3 regions of the Marinobacter salinus genome follow, and region 2 is predicted to be linked to each of the others. Evidence: predicted binding sites of a transcription regulator. Region 2 holds the regulator's gene; each other region holds the start of a gene.
What was found. The regulator FliA, encoded in region 2, starts transcription of late flagellar genes. The targets are predictions, from matches to a motif close to CTAAAGTTTNNNNNNNNNNNGCCGNTAA.
Positions count from the first base shown of each region.

Region 1 (6,447 bases), 1.4 Mb from region 2:
GCTAGGGCTGCTGTTGAACGGCCAGTCGTTCGGGATTGTCATGGTGGGCATGGGGATCATCGCGCTGGCAGGTATCGTGGTGAACAACAACATCATTCTGATAGACACCTACAACCAGATGCGCAGGGACGGCCTCGCGGCCTATGAGGCGGCTCTGGAAACAGGCTGTCTGCGCATGAGGCCGGTGTTGCTGACGGCGGTAACCACCATTCTGGGGCTGACGCCCATGGTGCTGGGTATCAATGTGGATCTGCTGACACCGTCTCTCGGGCTTGGCGCGCCATCCACGCAGTGGTGGACCCAGCTTTCCAGTGCCATTGCCGGCGGGTTGGCGTTTGCGACCATTCTGACTCTGCTGCTGACCCCGGCATTGCTGGTGCTGGGAGACAAGACCAGTCAGGGCGTCAGGCGCCTGACCGGTCTCAGATGAACCTTACTGGCGGATTCTTGCCGCCAGTTCCTTTGCCTTGTTAGCCATGGCCTCCAACTCCGGCACAGTACGCAAATTTTCATCCGATGCCTTGTGCATGAGTTCAGATATTTCGGCGACTTCGGTCACGTTGCGGTTAATGTCCTCACTGACGCTGGTTTGCTCCTCCGCTGCCGTTGCCACCTGGGTCGTGGCGTCATTGACGCTCGCCATCCTGCGGTTGATCTCACTGAGGGTATTGCGGACGTCTTCGACGGATACACTGCTCTCCTGAGCGACCACCTCAGAAGCCTGCATGTATTCGGTCGCATCACGGGAGGCGCCGCTAATCGCGGCAATAATCTGATCGATTTCGACCGTGGCTTCCTGGGTCTTTGCAGCGAGGTTGCGAACTTCGTCTGCGACCACCGCAAACCCACGCCCTGCATCCCCCGCGCGGGCGGCTTCGATGGCAGCATTCAGGGCGAGAAGGTTTGTCTGGTCAGCTATTTCCCGGATGACACGCATGACATCCCCGACCTTTTTGCCATCGCTTGCCAGCTGGTTCACGGTTTCAGCAGAACTCTGGATCTGGCTGGTCAGCCGTTGCATGCTTTCGACCGCTTTGTTGATCTGGGAGTCCGCCCTGGCAGTCTCCTCGGAGGTTTCGTGGACCTGGGTAGCAACCGATGCAGCATGTTGCGCCACATCCTGTGCTGTGGCGGACATTTCGTTCATGGCTGTAGCAATCTGGTCAATACGCTGGTGGGCCTTGTCAGACTGCTCGAGGACATTGCTCGCGTTTACCCGGATCAGCTCCCCGGTTGCATGCAGTTGGCTGGCGTTGTCTCCCATGAGTGATCCGGTTTCTCTCAGAAAACGATGTAGGCTCCTGGCGGCGCTGGCCAGCTGACCAAGTTCATCCTTGCCCTCCAGCGTTGCGGGATCCGAGAGGTCTCCCTCTCCCAGTTTGGTGATTTGTCCGGTTAGCTTCCGCGCTGGCTGGATGATGCTGGTAATCAGAATATAGACGAGCACAACAGTGCCTAGCACAATCGCTATCATAAGGAGGCTTGCAACTATCCAACTCCGCTCGGTCACTACCGTATTAAGGCGTTTGGCTTCGTCCAGGCTTGCTGCGCGGACGGCATCAGTCGCGCTGTCAATCAGTCGGGCCGGCTCACGGTCGATACCCTGGACTGCCTTATCTCCGGCGCCGGAGTCAAATCCGGAGCGGGTGAAGGCATTAAACCCTTTGCGGTAGGCGCGACCCATTTCACCGTGCGCTTTCTGGAACCGGGCCATTAAGGCTTTGGCTTCGGGCTCCTGTAGTCTGGGAATCAGGTCATCAAGTTGTTGTTGGATGGATGCTTCCCGCGCCTGGAAACGTCCCCAGTACTTCTCAAGTTGTTCCGGGTCGGCCCCGCGAATGAGAACATTCTTCCATTCCTGGACCTGGGTCTTGAACTCGGAGAGTATGTCCTGGGATTGGAGGGCTCTCACCATCTGGTCACTGACAAGAACGTTGAAATCGTCTTTCACCCGCAGCGAAAAGGAAAGGTAGACAACCGCCACGCTGGCAACGATCAGGTTGGCCGCAAGGACCACTGACAGAACTCGGTTGAGTATACTTCTGGAGTACCAGTTCATGGGCTTGTCCGGATTAGTAGGGGGAAGCGTTCTGGAATGCGTAATAACCGGTTTCACTGGACGGCCAATCACGGATCACTGAACATTATATTAGATGGTATCGGCACGTAAATTCAGGCCTTTAGGCGTTGACCGATGCTTTTTGTGAATCTTTTGTGACAGCCAAATGATGATTAATCCGCTAACAGTCCTGTTTCAGGATGAACAATTGCTGGCTGTGCACAAGCCGGCAGGTCTTCTGGTCCACCGCAGCCCCATCGACAAACATGAAACCGAATTCGCCTTGCAATATGCCCGTGCGCTTAATGGTGGAGATCATGTTTATCCGGTTCACCGGCTCGATCGGCCAACCTCCGGGGTGCTGGTGTTTGCACGTGACCCTGAGACCGCGCGAACGCTCGGAAAAGCCCTGATGGCGGGAGAAGTTCACAAAACCTATCTCGCCATGGTTCGGGGCTGGCCAGCGGCCACCGGAGAGATCGATCATCCATTGCGGGATGAGCCGGAAGACCGCCGGAAGAAAGGAATGGAGCAACCGGTGCGAGAGGCCCGGACCCGGTTCCAGACCCTGGCGACGGTCGAGATTCCGGTAGAGATCGAAAAATACCCTGGCAGTCGGTACGCGGTTGTTGAGCTTTTTCCCGAAACCGGCCGAAAGCATCAGTTGCGCCGACACATGAAACACATCAATCATCCGATTATTGGCGATGCCAATCATGGTCGTGGCCGACACAATCGATACTTCGCCCAGCGTTTCGGGGAAGGGCGGTTAATGCTGGCAGCAACCCGAATGGCGTTTGCTCACCCGAAAACGGGAGAGGCCATCAGCATCACCGCAGAGCCGGACAAGGGTTTTGTTCGGGTCCTCTCTATTTTTCCCGGTTTCAGTTTTCGAAAATTAAGAGCAATAGTTGCACGATGAAGGCAGGTTTGTAGCTTTTCTTGTCGATTTGCATCAAATGGTATGGAGACGCGGCGCGGTCAGATGGTTTGGGGCATACTCCGGAATAAGCAAATAACAATAAATGAAACAACCGGGGCATGCCGTGCCAATACTCTACAGGTTGCTGTGCCTGTTTTTTCTTTTGCCGATATCCGTTTCGGCTTTCTCCGCCGGACAGTCAGCCCTCTGGGATGCCCATTCCAAGCGGTTGGAGCTCTCCCGGTTTGTTGATTACTGGCAGGAGCCGTCCGAGCCTGTCGACATTGCAGCGGTCGCCAATCTGGCTGACGAGGTCTGGAGCCGTAATGGCAGTGACAGTATCAGCCTCGGCTACGGGAGCGAGGTCTACTGGTTTCGGGTCAAACTAGAAAACGCCACACAGAGCAAAGCGGTCAGCTTGCTTGAAATCGGGTACCCGGTTCTCGACCACATCGAGCTCTTCATAAACCCGGGCCAGCCAGGATCTGAATTTCTGGTTCTGGGTGACAAACAGCCTTTCTATGACCGGCCGATCGACAATCGTAATTTCGTTGTCCCGATAACGCTTTCCGGCGAAAAGGTGACAACTGTTTACCTGCGAGTCGACACCACCAGTTCCATGCAGGTTCCGCTGACCCTTTGGGATCCGGACACTTTTTATTCGGCTGAACAATCCCGAAGCATGTTCGAGGGGCTCTATTACGGGATTGTTCTGGTGATGGTTCTCTACAATCTGTTCGTGTTCATGGCGGTAGGGGAGCGGAGTTTTCTGCATTATGTCGGATATATCACCACCATGCCGTTGTTCCTTGCCAGCCTTCACGGAGTGGCGTTCCAGTACCTCTGGCCCGGCGCAACCTGGTGGAATGACCAGTCTATTATCGTGTTTCTCAATCTTGTCGTGCTTTTTGGCGGGACGTTCAGTATCAGTTTTATCAATGTGACCCGTCAGAATCATCCATATCTCAACCGATGGACCGTCGGGCTCGTCATGGTGGCGGGTATGCTTGCGACAGCAGGTTTGTTCGTGCCGTACAGATACATGATTCTGCCTACGATATTGGTGGGCGCCCTGGGCTGCACGACGATGCTGATTCTGAGTATTGCCCGTTGGCTCAAAAAAGATCCTGCGGCCCGTTACTACACGTTTGCCTGGGTCTTCATGTTGTTTGGCGGCATTGTTCTGGCGCTGAGCAAGTTCACCATGCTGCCCCGCAATCTGCTTACCGAGAATGCCACCCAGGTGGGATCTGCCCTTGGCGTTATCCTTTTATCGGTTGCCCTTGCGGATCGCCTCAACAGGGAGAAGAAACGCGTATTTCTGGCCCAGCAGCGCCTGTTGCGCGAAGAGCGCAAAGCCCGGATGGCCCAGGAGAAATCGTTGAAGGTGCAGCGGGAAGCCAACACGCTGCTGGAGGAGAGAGTACAGGAGCGTACCCGGGACCTGGAGAACCTCAACCAGCAATTGCTTGAACTCAGTGCTACCGATGCCCTGACTGCGCTCAAGAACCGAGGCTACTTCGACCGGACGTTTCAGTCAGCGGTGGTGCGGGCCTACCGTTACGAAGAGCAGCTGTCTCTGCTGGTCCTGGACATCGATCACTTCAAGAACTTTAACGATACCTATGGCCATCTGGTGGGCGATGACTGCCTGGAAATGGTTGCCCAGTGCATCCGGCGGTTTGTTACCAGGCCACAGGATCTGGCTGCCCGGTACGGGGGTGAAGAGTTTGTGGTTCTGCTGCCAGACACGCCGGAGGATGGGGCTGTGAGAGTTGCGGAACGTATTCGGACGGAAATAGAAAAAACCGCCTTCAGGGTGTCCGGAGAGACTCTGCACCTGACCGTCAGTGTCGGTGTTTGTAGTGTTTCACCAACACGGGCAGACGCAACCAAGGAGGTTTTCGGTAGGGCGGACGAAGCACTTTATGAGGCCAAGGGGCAGGGCCGGAACCGTGTGGTCGCATGGAGGGCTTCCGGTCAGGCCAAGGTATCGGCGGTTTCGCCGGTCTGACCAGGGCATGGCTCCGGCTGCAGAGAAATTAATGGTTTCCGAATACGCTTTTCATCTCAGACTTCAGATAATAAGCTTGTAGGCTGATTCAGTATTAAGCGAACCTGATGGACCTTATAGAACCTTTAGTACGCCATTTTTTGGGTATTTTTTTTCTGATGATCGGCCTGCAGTTTGCCGGTCGGACCCTTGGGCTATATCAACGGATGGGCTTCTCTCATATCAATTATGGCGAGAAGAAAACCGCACCCTGGTGGCATCGACACACCTTTAACGTATTCCGAACGCTCATTCTTTCGGTCTGTATTGTGCGTATTTTCGCCGACATTGATGGCTGGCTGGGAGTATTTGGCTGGCTTTACCAATGGCCGGTTCTGTTACTTGGCATGATGGTTCTCCTGACGTCATTCGCATCAATCAATTATCTGCAGGCGTATATGCACGAGGAGTGGCGTTCCGGCATTGATGCGGGGGAACGTAACCGAACACTGTTGACCCACGGACCATTCGGCCGGTCCAGAAACCCGTTATTTATCAGCGTTATGGTCGGGCAATTCGGTTTTTTTCTGGCGTTCCCCAGTGTCTTTTCCCTGATCTGCCTGATAGCGGGTGTGCTAGTGATCACCCGCCAGGCAAGTGAAGAGGAAAAGGCTCTGGCGCGGAATTTCGGTGCCGAATTCGAAGAATACCGGGCAAGGGTTCCGCGCTGGTTCTGACATTGGTCAGGCGCTTTTTTTGCGGGTTTCCTTGATCACGTCGTAGGCGTGACTGATTTCCCGGGTTCGTTCTTCCGCCATTTCCCTCATGCTTTCAGGCAAACCCTTTCCCGCCAGTTTATCGGGATGATTTTCGCTCATCAGCTTACGATAGGTTTTCTTGATGTCGGCATCGCTGGCGGAGGGTGAAACGCCGAGCACTTTGTACGCGTCATCAATCTGTTGCGTGGTTGAGCGTTGGCCAGCGCCTGCGCCGGTCTGCCCGGTATGGGCGCCGCGCAGCATGGCTTCGAGCTGATCGACCTGGCTTTCGGGCAGCCCCAGGCCACGGGCGATACGCACCAGCATCTCGTGCTCTGAGGGGTGGATAATGCCATCGGCCGCGACTGCGGACACCTGCACCTGGAGAAACATCTGCAGGAACGCTGGCTGCCGACCGCTCATCTGGAGGAAATGGCTCAGTTCTGCGTCCAGGTCAAAGTCGGGTTCTTTGCCGCGGTTAAAGGCGGCCCGGGCTTTCGTTTTCTGGTCTGCGTTGAGGCGAAAGCGCACAAACATACTCTCCGCCATCTGGATTTCATCCCTGGACACCACGCCGTCGGCCTTGCACAGAGCCCCCATGACGGCAAAAACCGATTCAACAAATCCGGACTGTATATTCTGGAGTTTGCCAATAAGCCGGCTTTTCATGCGGTTAAAAAGAAAGGCACCAATAGCGGCACCAACCAGAAAGCCA
Region 1 is NZ_CP017715.1:2,017,549-2,023,995, reverse strand. It holds gene BKP64_RS09220 (efflux RND transporter permease subunit) at 1-430, shown strand, start outside; gene BKP64_RS09215 (methyl-accepting chemotaxis protein) at 434-2,059, opposite strand; gene BKP64_RS09210 (pseudouridine synthase) at 2,226-2,981, shown strand; gene BKP64_RS09205 (sensor domain-containing diguanylate cyclase) at 3,106-4,995, shown strand; gene BKP64_RS09200 (methyltransferase family protein) at 5,103-5,711, shown strand; gene djlA (co-chaperone DjlA) at 5,718-6,447, opposite strand, start outside.
Region 1: the regulator FliA is predicted to act here: its motif matches at 2,157-2,184, upstream of BKP64_RS09215 (methyl-accepting chemotaxis protein).

Region 2 (6,447 bases):
GGAACATTTCGGATGTACTGGCTGGAAAGTGCGATCTCAAGGATGTTCTGGTGAATGGTCCAGGCGGTATCAAAATCGTGCCTGCCTCCTCGGGCACCCAGCGTATGACCCAGCTCAGCCCGATGGAACATGCCGGGCTGATCAATGCGTTCAGTGAACTGGGTGACCAGATTGACGTTCTGATTGTGGATACGGCCGCAGGCATTTCCGAATCGGTCGTCAGCTTTCTCCGAGCGTCCCAGGAGCTGTTGCTGGTGGTTTGCGACGAACCGACGTCAATCACTGACGCCTATGCCCTGATCAAGCTCATGAATCGTGACTACGGCACCAACCGATTCCGCATTCTGGCCAACCAGGTCCGGAACGAGGAAGAAGGGCGTCATCTTTTTGAAAAACTGACCCGGGTCACTGAGCGATTTCTCGACGTGGCGTTACAATACGTGGGTATGGTTCCTTTTGACGAGGCTGTCAAAAAAGCAGTTCAGCGCCAGCGTGCAGTGCTGGATGCTTATCCGCGAGCAAAAGCATCACTGGCAATCAAGGCCCTCGCTGATAAAGTCGATAGCTGGCCACTGCCTTCCTCTCCCCGCGGGCATCTCGAATTCTTTGTGGAGCGGCTCGTCGAAGTCTGATTTTGATCCAGTCCAACAAAAACCGGATACATGACATTGGCGAAAAACCTGGGTATTTACCAGCAGTCTGGGGCGAAAGGTGCTTCTCAACTCGTTGAGGAGCAGGCTCCACTGGTCAAGAAAATTGCCTTGCACCTGTTGGCCAGGCTGCCAGCGTCCGTGCAACTGGAGGACCTGATGCAGGCCGGCATGATTGGTCTGCTGGAGGCTGCCCAACGTTACAGCTCCGCCAAGGGCGCCACCTTTGAGACCTATGCCGGTATCCGAATCCGTGGTGCCATGGTGGACGAGATTCGTAAGGGTGACTGGGTGCCCCGGTCGGTTCATCGAAACGCCCGCCGTATTTCCCAAGCCATCAAAGTTGTCGAAGACCGTTTCGGTCGGGAAGCCCAGGATCTCGAAGTGGCGGAGGAGCTGGGTGTAAGCCTCTCCGAATACCATTCCTCACTCTCTGATGCCAACAGCGGACGACTTTTTAGCCTGGATGAGCTCAATGAATCCGGAGAGCTGCCGATAGAAGAAACAGAGAGCAGTGATAATCCGCTGGATGGTCTGGCCTCGGATGCTTTTCGGCGCAACCTGGCCGAAGCCATTGAAGATTTGCCTGAGCGCGAAAAGCTGGTGCTTAGCCTGTACTACCAGGAAGAACTGAACCTGAAAGAAATTGGCGCTGTACTTGGAGTGAGTGAAAGCAGGGTGAGCCAGATTCACAGCCAGGCCGCACTGCGGCTGCGCGGACGCTTGTCCGACTGGCGCCAGGAGTCAGATGCCCAGCTTCTATGAGATGTGTCCGGATCATAGCGGTCTGTAGTTTTTGGTAACCGATGCTTTACAACCGGAACAAACATCAGACAATAAGCGGTCAAAACAGCGGCCTGATAGACGTTGAGCAAAAAGGTCAAACGAATTCCGGGTGTTACTAACTGGAGGTCCCATTGGACAAGAACATGAAAATCCTCATCGTGGACGACTTTTCCACGATGCGACGGATCATCAAGAATTTGCTGCGCGATCTCGGCTTCAGCAATACCGATGAGGCAGATGATGGAAATTCCGCTCTGCCGATGTTGAAAAGCGGCAAGTATGACTTCCTGGTGACGGACTGGAACATGCCGGGCATGTCTGGTTTCGATCTGCTGAAGGCTGTTCGCGCCGATGAAGATCTGAAGACCCTGCCGGTCCTGATGGTGACGGCAGAGGCTAAACGGGATCAGATTGTGGCGGCTGCCCAGGCAGGGGTAAATGGTTACGTTGTTAAGCCGTTTACTGCTGCCGTTCTCAAGGAAAAGATTGAAAAAATCTTTGAACGCATTCAGTAACCAGAGGTCGGATGGCTCTCATGAGCGATAGCAACAATAACCACCGCGGGCTGGAACCGGAGGTGACGGAAAAGCTCAAGCATCAGGCTGCGGAACTGGCTGAAAGCGTTGAGGCTGGTGATTATGCCAAGGCCATGACGCTGATCAATGAACTGAGTGAGGTAAGGGATCAGAGTCTGTACCGCGAAGTTGGCAGACTGACCCGCAGTCTTCACGAGGCAATCCGTAATTTTCAGATAGATCCCCGTAACGCGGAGCAACAAGAAGCGCTGTCGAAAATGACCGACGCCTCTGATCGTCTGGAATACGTAGTCCAGATGACAGGGCAAGCCGCTAACCGGACCATGGATCTCGTCGAAGAGACCATGCCAGTGGCCCATGCCGTGCGTGACGAGGCATCGGCGTTGCGGGAAGAATGGCAGCGCTTGCGGCGCCGGGAAATGCAGCCCTCCGAGTTTCGTGAACTGTATGGCCGTATTGATCGCTTTTTCGCCAGCCTGACAACTGATGCGGACACCATTTACAGCAATCTCTCCGAAATTCTGCTGGCGCAGGATTTCCAGGACCTCACGGGGCAGGTGATTCAGAAAGTCACCACGCTGGTGAAGGAAGTGGAAGAGCAGATGCTGAGCCTTGTCGTGATGGCAAGCCATGTGGACCAGCTGACCGGCACCGTGCATCAGATCTCTGAGACCGAAGTGTCGGCCGAGCAAGGTGTAGGGCCTCAGATCAAGGCCAATGAGCGCGAAGATGTAGTTTCGGGACAGGACGGGGTAGATGACCTGCTGTCCAGTCTCGGTTTCTGAATTAATGAGGGTAACGCATGGCGTTTGATGCCGATGAAGAAATCCTGCAGGACTTCCTGGTTGAGGCCGGCGAGATACTCGAAAAGCTGTCTGAGCAGTTGGTCGACCTTGAGCAGCACCCGGACGACAGTGACCTGCTTAACGCCATATTCCGTGGCTTTCACACCGTAAAGGGTGGCGCGGGTTTCCTGCAGCTTGATGCCCTCGTAAATTGCTGCCACTCCGCCGAGAACGTGTTCGACATCCTGCGTAATCATAAGCGCAAGGTTGACTCGGAGTTGATGGACGTGGTTCTGGAGGCTCTGGATAACGTTAATGCCATGTTCGAGCAGGTGCGGAATCACGAAGAGATGACGCCGGCGCCGAACAGCCTGATAGCTGCACTCGATGCCCTTGCACAGCCTGAAGGCAGTGCCCCTGAGCCTGTTGTCGAAGAGCCAGTGAGTGATTCTGGCGAGCCGCAAGACGGCGGTGATATCACCGATGACGAATTTGAGCAGTTACTGGATGCCCTGCACGGCGATAGTTCCCCCGGCAAATCATCTGCTGAGACCTCGGGAAAAGCTGTCAGTGATTCAGGCGACGCGAAAGCCACGTCCGGTGACGATGAAATTACTGATGACGAATTCGAAAAGCTGCTTGATGAGCTCCACGGTAAAGGCCAGTTTGCGGGTGCGCCGGCGGCCGACGAAGCCAGGCCCGATCAAGACGAAAAACCGGCCGCCTCTGGCAAACCGGGTGATGACCTGATCACCGATGATGAGTTTGAAAAACTACTGGATGAGTTGCATGGCCAGGGCGGAAGCCCGACCGTGGCGGATGCCAAGGCGTCAAAGCAAGGAGGGGCCGTCCGTCCAACCCCACAACCCTCTGCGGCTGCTGGCTCAAAGGGCAAGGCCGAGGAGCCCAAGCCGAAGCCGGAAGCAAAGCCTGCCCAGAAAGCGGCGGCACCTGCGAGAGACACAGCACCCGCAGCCGACACCACGGTTCGTGTCGATACCAAGCGCCTGGACGATATCATGAACATGGTGGGTGAGCTGGTGTTGGTGCGAAACCGCCTGCAGCGACTGGGTTCTGAAAGTGAAGACGAGCACATGCACAAGGCGGTATCCAACCTGGACGTGGTCACCACTGATCTCCAGGCTGCGGTTATGCAAACCCGCATGCAGCCGATCAAGAAAGTCTTTGGTCGATTCCCCAGGGTCGTACGTGACCTCGCGCGGAACCTGAAAAAAGAAGTGAACCTGGTCATGCACGGGGAAGAAACCGATCTGGACAAGAATCTCGTTGAGGCCTTGTCCGACCCCCTCGTCCACCTCGTTCGCAATTCGGTGGATCATGGGATTGAAGCACCCGATGTCCGTGAGAAAGCAGGGAAGCCGCGTCAGGGTACGGTGACACTGTCTGCGGAGCAGGAAGGTGATCACATTCTGTTGTCTATTCAGGATGATGGCGCGGGGATGGACCCGGAGGTACTGCGCCGTAAGGCCGTCGAAAAGGGCGTCTATGATCAGGATGCTGCGGATCGTCTCACCGATAATGAGTGCTTCAACCTGATCTTCGCCGCAGGTTTCTCGACCAAGGAGCAAATCTCGGACGTGTCCGGTCGTGGCGTAGGAATGGATGTGGTGAAGACCAAGATCGGGCAGCTCAATGGCCAGATCAGCATCGTATCCGAGCTGGGCAAGGGTTCGAGCATCATTATTAAAGTGCCCCTGACCCTGGCAATCATGCCGACGCTGATGATCAAACTCGATGATCAGTCTTTTGCGTTGCCTCTGGTCAATGTAGTTGAGATCTTTCATCTGGATCTCACCAAAACCAACGTTGTTGATGGCCGTGAGTGCATCGTCGTCAGGGACAAAGTCTTTCCGCTTTTCCATATCAAACGCTGGCTGGTCAATAGTCCTGCCGGTCAGAAGGAGCCGGACAACGCCCACGTCGTTATTGTTGCCATGGGTACCCGTCAGGTTGGCTTTGTGGTGGATCAGCTTGTCGGCCAGGAAGAAGTGGTCATCAAACCGCTTGGCCGGGCGCTTCAGGGGACACCGGGCATGGCGGGCGCGACCATTACCGGTGACGGTCGTATTGCACTCATTATTGATGTTCCCAGCTTGCTACAGCAATACAGCTGAGTCGGTACAGGAAATAATTGAACATCAGGATTCGGTAGGAGAAATGGATGACAGTTTCTGTCCTGGTCGTTGATGATTCAGGTTTTTTTCGTAAACGGCTGACGGAAATTCTGACCGGCTCCGGTCAGATTAAGGTTGTGGGTGCTGCAACCAATGGTCGTGAGGGTGTTGAGCTGGCCGAGAAGTTAAGGCCGGACGTTATCACCATGGATTACGAGATGCCGGTTATGGATGGCATCTCGGCGGTGCGTGAAATCATGAGAAAGCACCCTGTGCCTGTGCTGATGTTCTCCTCACTGACCTACGAGGGCGCCCGGGTCACGTTGGACGCCCTTGAAGCCGGGGCCGTCGACTTCCTGCCCAAAAACTTCGAGGAGATTGCCCGGGATAGCAGCCAGCTCCAGAAGATACTCATAGATCGAATTCTGGATGTCGCCGGCAGTAGGCCGGGTGGCCGAGTCACGCCAGCTCCGTCCCGGCCCGTGGCGCCTGCGCCTGCCGCGCGTACGCATCAGGACATTGCACCATCACGCCAGCGTGCAGACTCTTCCTCCGGTTCGCGACGGGCTCCCGTCGCAAAGCCTCTGGAGCACACGTCCGAAACCGAGCATCCCAGAAGAGCCGCCCGACGAGGGCCCGCCAAGCGCTACAGCGTGGTCGGAATTGGAACCTCCACCGGCGGTCCGGTTGCGTTGCAGCGGGTGCTGACAGCGCTGCCTCAGTCCTTTCCCGCACCGCTGGTACTGGTGCAGCATATGCCTGCCAGCTTCACCCCTGCATTTGCCGAGCGGCTGAACAAACTGTGCAGAATTGAAGTCCGTCAGGCTGAGGATGGCGATGTGCTGAAGCCGGGACTCGCCCTGTTGGCGCCTGGTGGCAAGCAGATGATGATCGAAAGCCGGGGTGGACAGGCTAGGATACGCATCCTTCCCGGTGATGAGCGGCTGAATTACAAGCCCTGTGTGGATGTTACCTTTGGCTCGCTCGCCCGCAGTTTTCCAGGTAAAACTCTCGGCGTCATCCTGACGGGCATGGGGTCTGACGGTAAGGAAGGCTGCCGCATGATGAAACAGAGCGGCTCGGATATCTGGTCCCAGGATGAAAAGTCGTCGGTGATATACGGAATGCCTATGGCCGTAGCAAAGGCAGGCCTCAGTGATGAGGTGTTGTCACTGGAAGAGATCGGTCCGCGACTGGCAGAAGGTGTCTGTTGATGGATATTCTTAGCCTGCTGGGAATCGTATTGGCGTTTGCCGCTATTCTTGGCGGCAATCTGCTCGAAGGCGGTGCGTTAAGTTCCCTGTTTAACGGCCCGGCGGCGCTTATCGTGGTTGGCGGAACCTTTGCAGCGACCATCCTGCAAACTTCCTGGCCGACGCTCAAGCGGGCCTTTACCCAGGTACGTTGGGTCTTCATTCCCCCGTTTATCAGCCTGGAAGATGGCATTGGCAAGGTAATTGACTGGAGTGTGAAAGCCAGGAAACAGGGGCTTTTAGGTCTGGAAGGCCTGGCCGATCGGGAGCCGGAACTGTTTGCCCGTAAAGGGTTGCAGCTT
Region 2 is NZ_CP017715.1:623,528-629,974, forward strand. It holds gene BKP64_RS02930 (MinD/ParA family protein) at 1-632, shown strand, start outside; gene BKP64_RS02935 (RNA polymerase sigma factor FliA) at 663-1,415, shown strand; gene cheY (chemotaxis response regulator CheY) at 1,568-1,951, shown strand; gene BKP64_RS02945 (protein phosphatase CheZ) at 1,972-2,757, shown strand; gene BKP64_RS02950 (chemotaxis protein CheA) at 2,775-4,892, shown strand; gene BKP64_RS02955 (protein-glutamate methylesterase/protein-glutamine glutaminase) at 4,940-6,106, shown strand; gene BKP64_RS02960 (flagellar motor protein) at 6,106-6,447, shown strand, end outside.

Region 3 (6,447 bases), 830 kb from region 2:
TCCTTCGTGACGACCTGCACTGGCATAGAGTCGGAGGTAGTCGGTGCTAGTGACTATACCTGCAGGCTGTCCGGAGCTATCGATCACCAGGGCGGCGTTGAGCTGGTGTGCCAACAGCAGTCTCGCCAGCTGGTGCGCGTCGGTTTCCGGAGACGTGGTCAGGAAGGCTGGTAGTTCAATGTGAACAAGACTCTGGTTCAGGCCGCTTACCTGTTGTTTGTGAAGCCATGCCAGAAACCAGCGCCGATCCACGAGCCCGGCAACGTTGTTGTCAGCCGTAATGACAATGTGCTGCACACCGTGCTCATCCATCGTGGTCAGGGCGTCAGAAACGGTTGCCGAGGCAGCAAGGCTGTACAGGGTGGGAGAACAAATCCTGGAAACTGGCAAATAGGGGCGTTGCTCTTTCGGCTCTCCGGCTGCAGCCTCACCATACTCCTCAAGTGCCCTGTGGCGGCCGGACTGCGCTGCTTGCTGGAACTCGGCGTCCGTAGCGTCGCTGTGGCTGGTGCTGATAGGGTGGCTTTCTGTCAGCTCTGTGACGTCCCCGACACGCCGCCCCCGAAAAGCTTCCGGTAGCCGGGTACCTACTGGCCTCCCGGGTTCACTGACAAAAATAGACATGAGTCCTGCTCCCAATTCCCTGGTTAATTCTTTAACGGCTGATGCATGGCAACCTTGAGTCCTGAATCATTACGACGATAGGGTATCCGGCTTGTGGATACGGCGGGTCCCGACTCGCTGCCCCAATCGTTTGGGTAAGCAGGCGGGCTGTCCAGACAATTCGTCTGCGAGGTACTCCGCAAGTAACGGCGCATAGGTGAGGCCTTTGCTACCTAACCCCGTCAAGAGGTAGACACCCGTCAGTTCATTTCCCTCAATGTCACACAGCTTTCCCGCTACGGGTTGGTAGTCATGGGTCGTGCAACGGAACGCGACTTTCCCTTCGACCTGTTCGGATAACTCGGTAAGGGGGGCTTCCCGGCTCAGGGAGCCGGGCAACATGGACTGCAACTCGGTCAGGTTTTCGTGATGGCTTTCCGGTGTCGTTTCGGGATTATCGTCCCTCAGATCGAAGGTGGCACCGGTGACCGCTATGCCGTTGTCCGACGGATTCAGATACCGGGTTCCGCAAACGACCGCCTTCGGCGTCTGCAGCGATGTATCTGGAAGATGAGTGACCTGCCCGCGAATGCTTTTGAGCCGATATGCGCCATTAAGCGGGATCAGTGCCGGGGATTGGTGTCCTGCGCATATCACAATTCGGTGCGCGCTAATGTCAGATCCTCCCGGCCCCGATAACTGCCACTTACCGTTAAGGGGCAGCAGGCGACCGACCTCGAAGTTGAACACCCGGGTGATCAGGGGATGGTCTGTAAGCACTTTACAGAGCCTGGCGGGTTCCAGCCATCCGTTGCCCGGAAACCAGAGGCCTCCGCTTTGTGTCTGGACCCCGGTTAACCGGCTCGCTTCGTCCCGGTCCACCGGGTAAAAGATTTCTGCCGGGTACGCGTTTCGTTCCAGAAACCGCCGCTGACGATCCGCTTCCTGGGCACTCCAGGCCAGTTGGAGGAGGCCAGTAGGGTGCCAGCATTGGTCGCGATACCGGGCGTAGAAGCGTTGGCTGAACAGCAGGGATGTCAGCCCTAGTTCGGTCTGATCATTGAACTCCACCCCAAGCTTTACGTACATTGCTCCCTGGCGATTACCTGAGGCCGCTGTCCCTTGATGGCTGGCGGTATCCACAAGCGTGACCGGGGTGCCACGGTCGGCCAGATTACGTGCCAGCAGGCAGCCGGCAATGCCGGCCCCAATGACCGCAATCGTATCGGAACCTCCCGGAGGCATGGGCTCGCATGTATTCTCTAGCAGGCCACTCAGCATGTCCCTTTTCCGGCCAAAGCCTCTGGTTTTATGAACCTTGAAACCAACAGCGGCGAGCGACCGTCGTATCCGGCCGACTGAAGTAAAAGTGGCCAGGGTCGAACCGGGCCTGCTGTGGGCCCGAACCTGTGCAATGGCCCGATCAAGCCACATTTCCGGGTTGCGGGCGGGCGCAAAGCCGTCGAGAAACCAGGCGTCAGCGTTAAATTCAAGAGCCTGCCAGGCCTCCAGAACATCACCGAAGTACAGCGTGAGCCGAACCTGGCCACCCCCAAGCACCAGACGATGAGCGCCCTTTACAAGTGGCGGGTAATTTTCAATGAGTTCTGTTGCCAAATCCGCCAATTCGGGCCAGAGGTCCAGGGCATGAATCAGGTCGTCGCGGGTAAGGGGGAATCGCTCTACAGAAATAAAATGCAGTGTCGCCGTACAATCCGGTTTCTGTCCGTTCCAGGCCTGCCATGCTGCCAGGAAGTTCAGCCCGGTACCGAAACCGGTTTCCGCTATAACAAACTGTCCCCCAGGGCGGACCTCGGCAAAGCGCTCTGCCAGATGATTGGGTTGCAGAAAGACATAGCGGGTTTCCTTGAGCCCATCTTCACGACTGAAATAGACGTCTCCAAATCTGACTGACTCCGGGACACCGTTCTTCCATTTGACCTCGGCGGGCTCAATCTGCGGCGGAAGATTAGGACTTGCCATGGCGCTATTTGGCGGACTCCAGAACGGAGACACTTTGAATCATTATGGGGTCAAGAGGTACATCGGCCATTCCGCCGGAATATCCGGTTTTCGAGTTGGCAATGGTATCAATCACCCCCAACCCATCCGTTACCTTGCCGAACACAGCATAACCGGCGCCCCTGACACCTTTATCCAGGAATGGGTTATCAACGACGTTGATAAAAAACTGGGAGGTGGCGGAGTCCGGAGCATTGGTGCGGGCCATGGAAATGGTGCCGCGGAGGTTGGGCAGGGTGGGACTGGCCTCATTAGCTATGGGCGCGCGGGTTGATTTCCGGGACAGTTCTGACGTGAATCCGCCACCTTGAATCATGAATCCGGGTATGACGCGATGAAACACGGTCCCATCATAGAAGCCGCTCCGGACATACTCGAGGAAGTTTCTGACGGTTTCGGGTGCTACGTCTGGCCGCAGTTGCAGTTCAAATGCGCCCGCGCTGGTTACAACCCTCACTTGGGGCAGGGCCGCAGATGAGGGCTTATTTACGGGTTCTGCCCAGGCGGATGTTGTCGGCACCAAGACTGTAAGCGCCAGAATCAGGGCAGGGATCACATTACGCATTGTTTTTACCGTATTTGTCATTTGTCGTGCGCTCTTTGGGTTAGCCATAGAGATCTTTCCTGTAATAATTCACAGGTTCAGTTAGCTGAAGCAGGATGTTAACAGATTATCGCGAAATTTCGGTTAACCTCCGGGGCTTAGTGGCCGTAATCAGCTAGTCTCATCATTATCGATAACACCCTGATTTCATGCCGGGCCGGGATGTACGGTTTTCACGACCGCAAAGGAGAGAAGTGTGAGAGTCCGCCAAGGATTTGAAGAAAAATCACGGCTAGGACGATTGTTAATCAATCGTGGGTATCTTTCAGAGGTTCAGTTGGAAGAAGGGCTTAACCTCCAGAGAGAAACCGGTCAACGTCTGGGTGAAGTGTTTATCCAGTGCGGCTGGGTCACGGAGAAAGAGTTATATCGGGTCCTTAAACATCAGGCCCGGTACCGCAATACGGCAGCGTTGGTAACCATGGTTGCCCTACCTTTTCAGCCTTTGGTGAGCTTCGCGGCCAGCAACAACGCCGAGGCCGCGCGGGCGAGCGATCCGGCAGGTGAGCTTTTTGAGGCCGGTGGCCTGGCCCCGTTGACTGAGGACGAGCTCTCAGAAGTATCCGGCCAGGCTGATCCGGGTCTGCTGCAACGGGTTGCGAGTGTCTCGGCAATGGTTCCCGGTACAACGGATGAGAGTCAGGAATCGTCGGTCGATGTGATTGAAGGTATTAAACTCACTGCTCACATCTTCGTGCCGGTGCTGAACTTTCTTGATTCCGATCTCACGATTTCCGGAGTCCATTACCGCGATGGAGAGCCGAGCTACAGTGTTCGGAAGGACGGCGCGCTCATGCTGGCTTTTCCGGAGCGTATTGAGGAAATCCGGATGGACAACATACGGGTCAGCGGGAATCATTCCCCGTCAATGGGCAATGTGAGCATCAACGACGTCCGGTTCCATCCCGATTCCAGGATAACTATCTACACACGATGAGCGGTTCGGGCGGGGCGGGGCTCCTGACACGAAAACGCCCGGTCCTGCCGGGCATCTTATTCAAGGACACGTCAGTGTTTCAGGCGCTCGCAAGAATGGTCCGGCTTGATACCGACGTGTGTTCTCCTTTTGCACCATAAAGCTTTTGCTGGGCGGTTGCGCCCCGAAAAATATCTGTAAGGCGGGAGAGCCGTTTCTGAAGGTGGCTCATGATTCGACCGTTATTATGGTTGAGTGTCTGGCACACCGACATTTTGACATCTGCCTCTTTCCAGAGGCTGTAGAGTTCGGTCAGGCCTGCGCTGCGAATAAAGCGTGAGGGCTCCCCGCTATCCGGTCGGTAGCCCATAGCAACAAGCGTACGAATTTTCTGTTTCGCCCGTTCGCGGATCTCGCTCAGCAATTGATTTTTTTCGGCGGTCAGAGCATCCAGTGCGCGTATATCTGACGATGCCAGGCAGGTTTTCTCCTTGAGAAGGATGTCCTCCAGTTCTTGCAGTTGCTGGACATCCTGAGAAAGAGCGTGTTTCAGTTCATCAATTGGAGCCATGGTTTACTCACCCGAAAATGCTTTCATCCATCTCAAGCATTTTCTGGGCCAGCTTCTCTGCGTCCACCTTATAAGTGCCATTCTCCAGAGCTGACCGGATTTCGGCAATCCGATCGTCATCCATCTCCGGAAAGTCACCCAGCTTCTGTTCAAGCTGTTTAAGGTTCTTGGCCTGACTGCTCAGGCTGACGTTCTCTCCCCGTGCGCCCTGCGCTTGGGATTTTGCCTGTTGGTCGGTTGCCGGCTGGGCAGCCTGGGTGCCCGTTGCCTTGTCGGCCGTGGTCCGCTGGGTGTTGACCTGGCCTGGGCCAATTCCATTTAAGTCAACTGACATATCAATACCTGCTGCGTGTGACGTCACGCTCGGACGTGACTTACTCGAATTTATAGTCGTTTAACGGCCGGGCCGTCCGTACCTTTAGAAAAATTTCAGGCCCCTGCATTAATATTTTTTCACTCTGGCACCCGCGAGAGGAGGGCAAACACGGCAGTTTCTTGCCGGGCGGCACCGCGTTGCCTTTGCCGCGTGTTACATGGGAATCTCTACCCGGCCCGGAGCCACAACATTTGCCTTAACAGTCCTGGCGGAAACAAGGTTTTCAACCAACACCTGCTCACCGACAGACGCACTTGCCAGCGCCTTGCCGCGCGTACTCACCGAGAATGAGCCACTCTTTGCGGTAATGATAACATGGTCGCCCCTTTCGACAGCGTCAGGGGCTGCCAGAAGGTCCGGTGTAATCAGTGAGCCGGAATTGACCGGCCGCCGAACTTCCATGCCTACCACGTCCTGTGCCTGGCGCATAATTCCGCGCCGGGTGGCGTTGATTACAACCGTGTCTGTTGTCACCATGTCTTTCGTCACACGCTCTCCCCGGGTAAGCGGGCGCGCAGCAACAAGGGCAGGCCCGGTTATGGAAACCGATGCGGTCACAAACAGGCGCCAGGGTCGTTCACTCTCGCAGGCAACCTGAAGCGAGGGGCGCGTGCTTTTCCAGGGGTCACCCGTGAATTCAACCGAGAGTGGGTTTAGGCAATGTGCCAGTGACAGCCTGTCGTCGATACTGCCTGTTTCGAAGGATACCTTGTAGCCGTTCGCGGCCTGCTGTTTGGCAAAAATCTCAAGAAATCCAACCGCCGCTTCGTGGACCTGGGTTGCGGTTAGTTCTGTTCCGGCGAATGCGCTGAAGCTAGACATTAGCAGGGTTAGGGCGTAAATGGTGGTGCGCATACCTGTTAGTTTGTCCTATGCTGTCAATCAGAGTCCAAATGCCCGATAGTTGCTAAGGGTTCGGGCGTGATGGCCGTTAAACAGACTGAAACCGTATGGTGATGACGGTTTATTGTCAGCCGGTTGAATTTCAAAGGACCGAGCAAAATGCATGCCGACGTAGTTCCGGCGAGCCAGGAGAGAAAAGATGGCAGGGGTATTGGATAGTGTAAATCAGCGTACCCAGCTGGTTGGGCAGAATCGTCTTGAGCTGCTTCTGTTCCGCTTGCGCGGGCGACAGATGTACGGCATCAATGTGTTCAAAGTCAAAGAGGTTCTGCAATGCCCGAAGCTGTCTTCGATTCCCAATAGCAGAACCGTGGTGCGTGGCGTGGCTCACATCCGGGGCGAAACCATTCCGATCATTGATCTCAGTATGTCGATTGGCCTTCCGGGTATACCGCAGGAGGAGCTGGCAACCAGTTTTGTGATCATCACCGAATATAATCGCAAGACGCAGG
Region 3 is NZ_CP017715.1:1,448,893-1,455,339, reverse strand. It holds gene BKP64_RS06640 (CBS domain-containing protein) at 1-624, opposite strand, end outside; gene mnmC (bifunctional tRNA (5-methylaminomethyl-2-thiouridine)(34)-methyltransferase MnmC2/FAD-dependent 5-carboxymethylaminomethyl-2-thiouridine(34) oxidoreductase MnmC1) at 694-2,586, opposite strand; gene BKP64_RS06630 (peptidylprolyl isomerase) at 2,591-3,211, opposite strand; gene BKP64_RS06625 (pilus assembly protein PilB) at 3,426-4,166, shown strand; gene BKP64_RS06620 (flagella synthesis protein FlgN) at 4,246-4,716, opposite strand; gene flgM (flagellar biosynthesis anti-sigma factor FlgM) at 4,724-5,050, opposite strand; gene flgA (flagellar basal body P-ring formation chaperone FlgA) at 5,246-5,947, opposite strand; gene BKP64_RS06605 (chemotaxis protein CheV) at 6,135-6,447, shown strand, end outside.
Region 3: the regulator FliA is predicted to act here: its motif matches at 5,111-5,138, upstream of flgM (flagellar biosynthesis anti-sigma factor FlgM).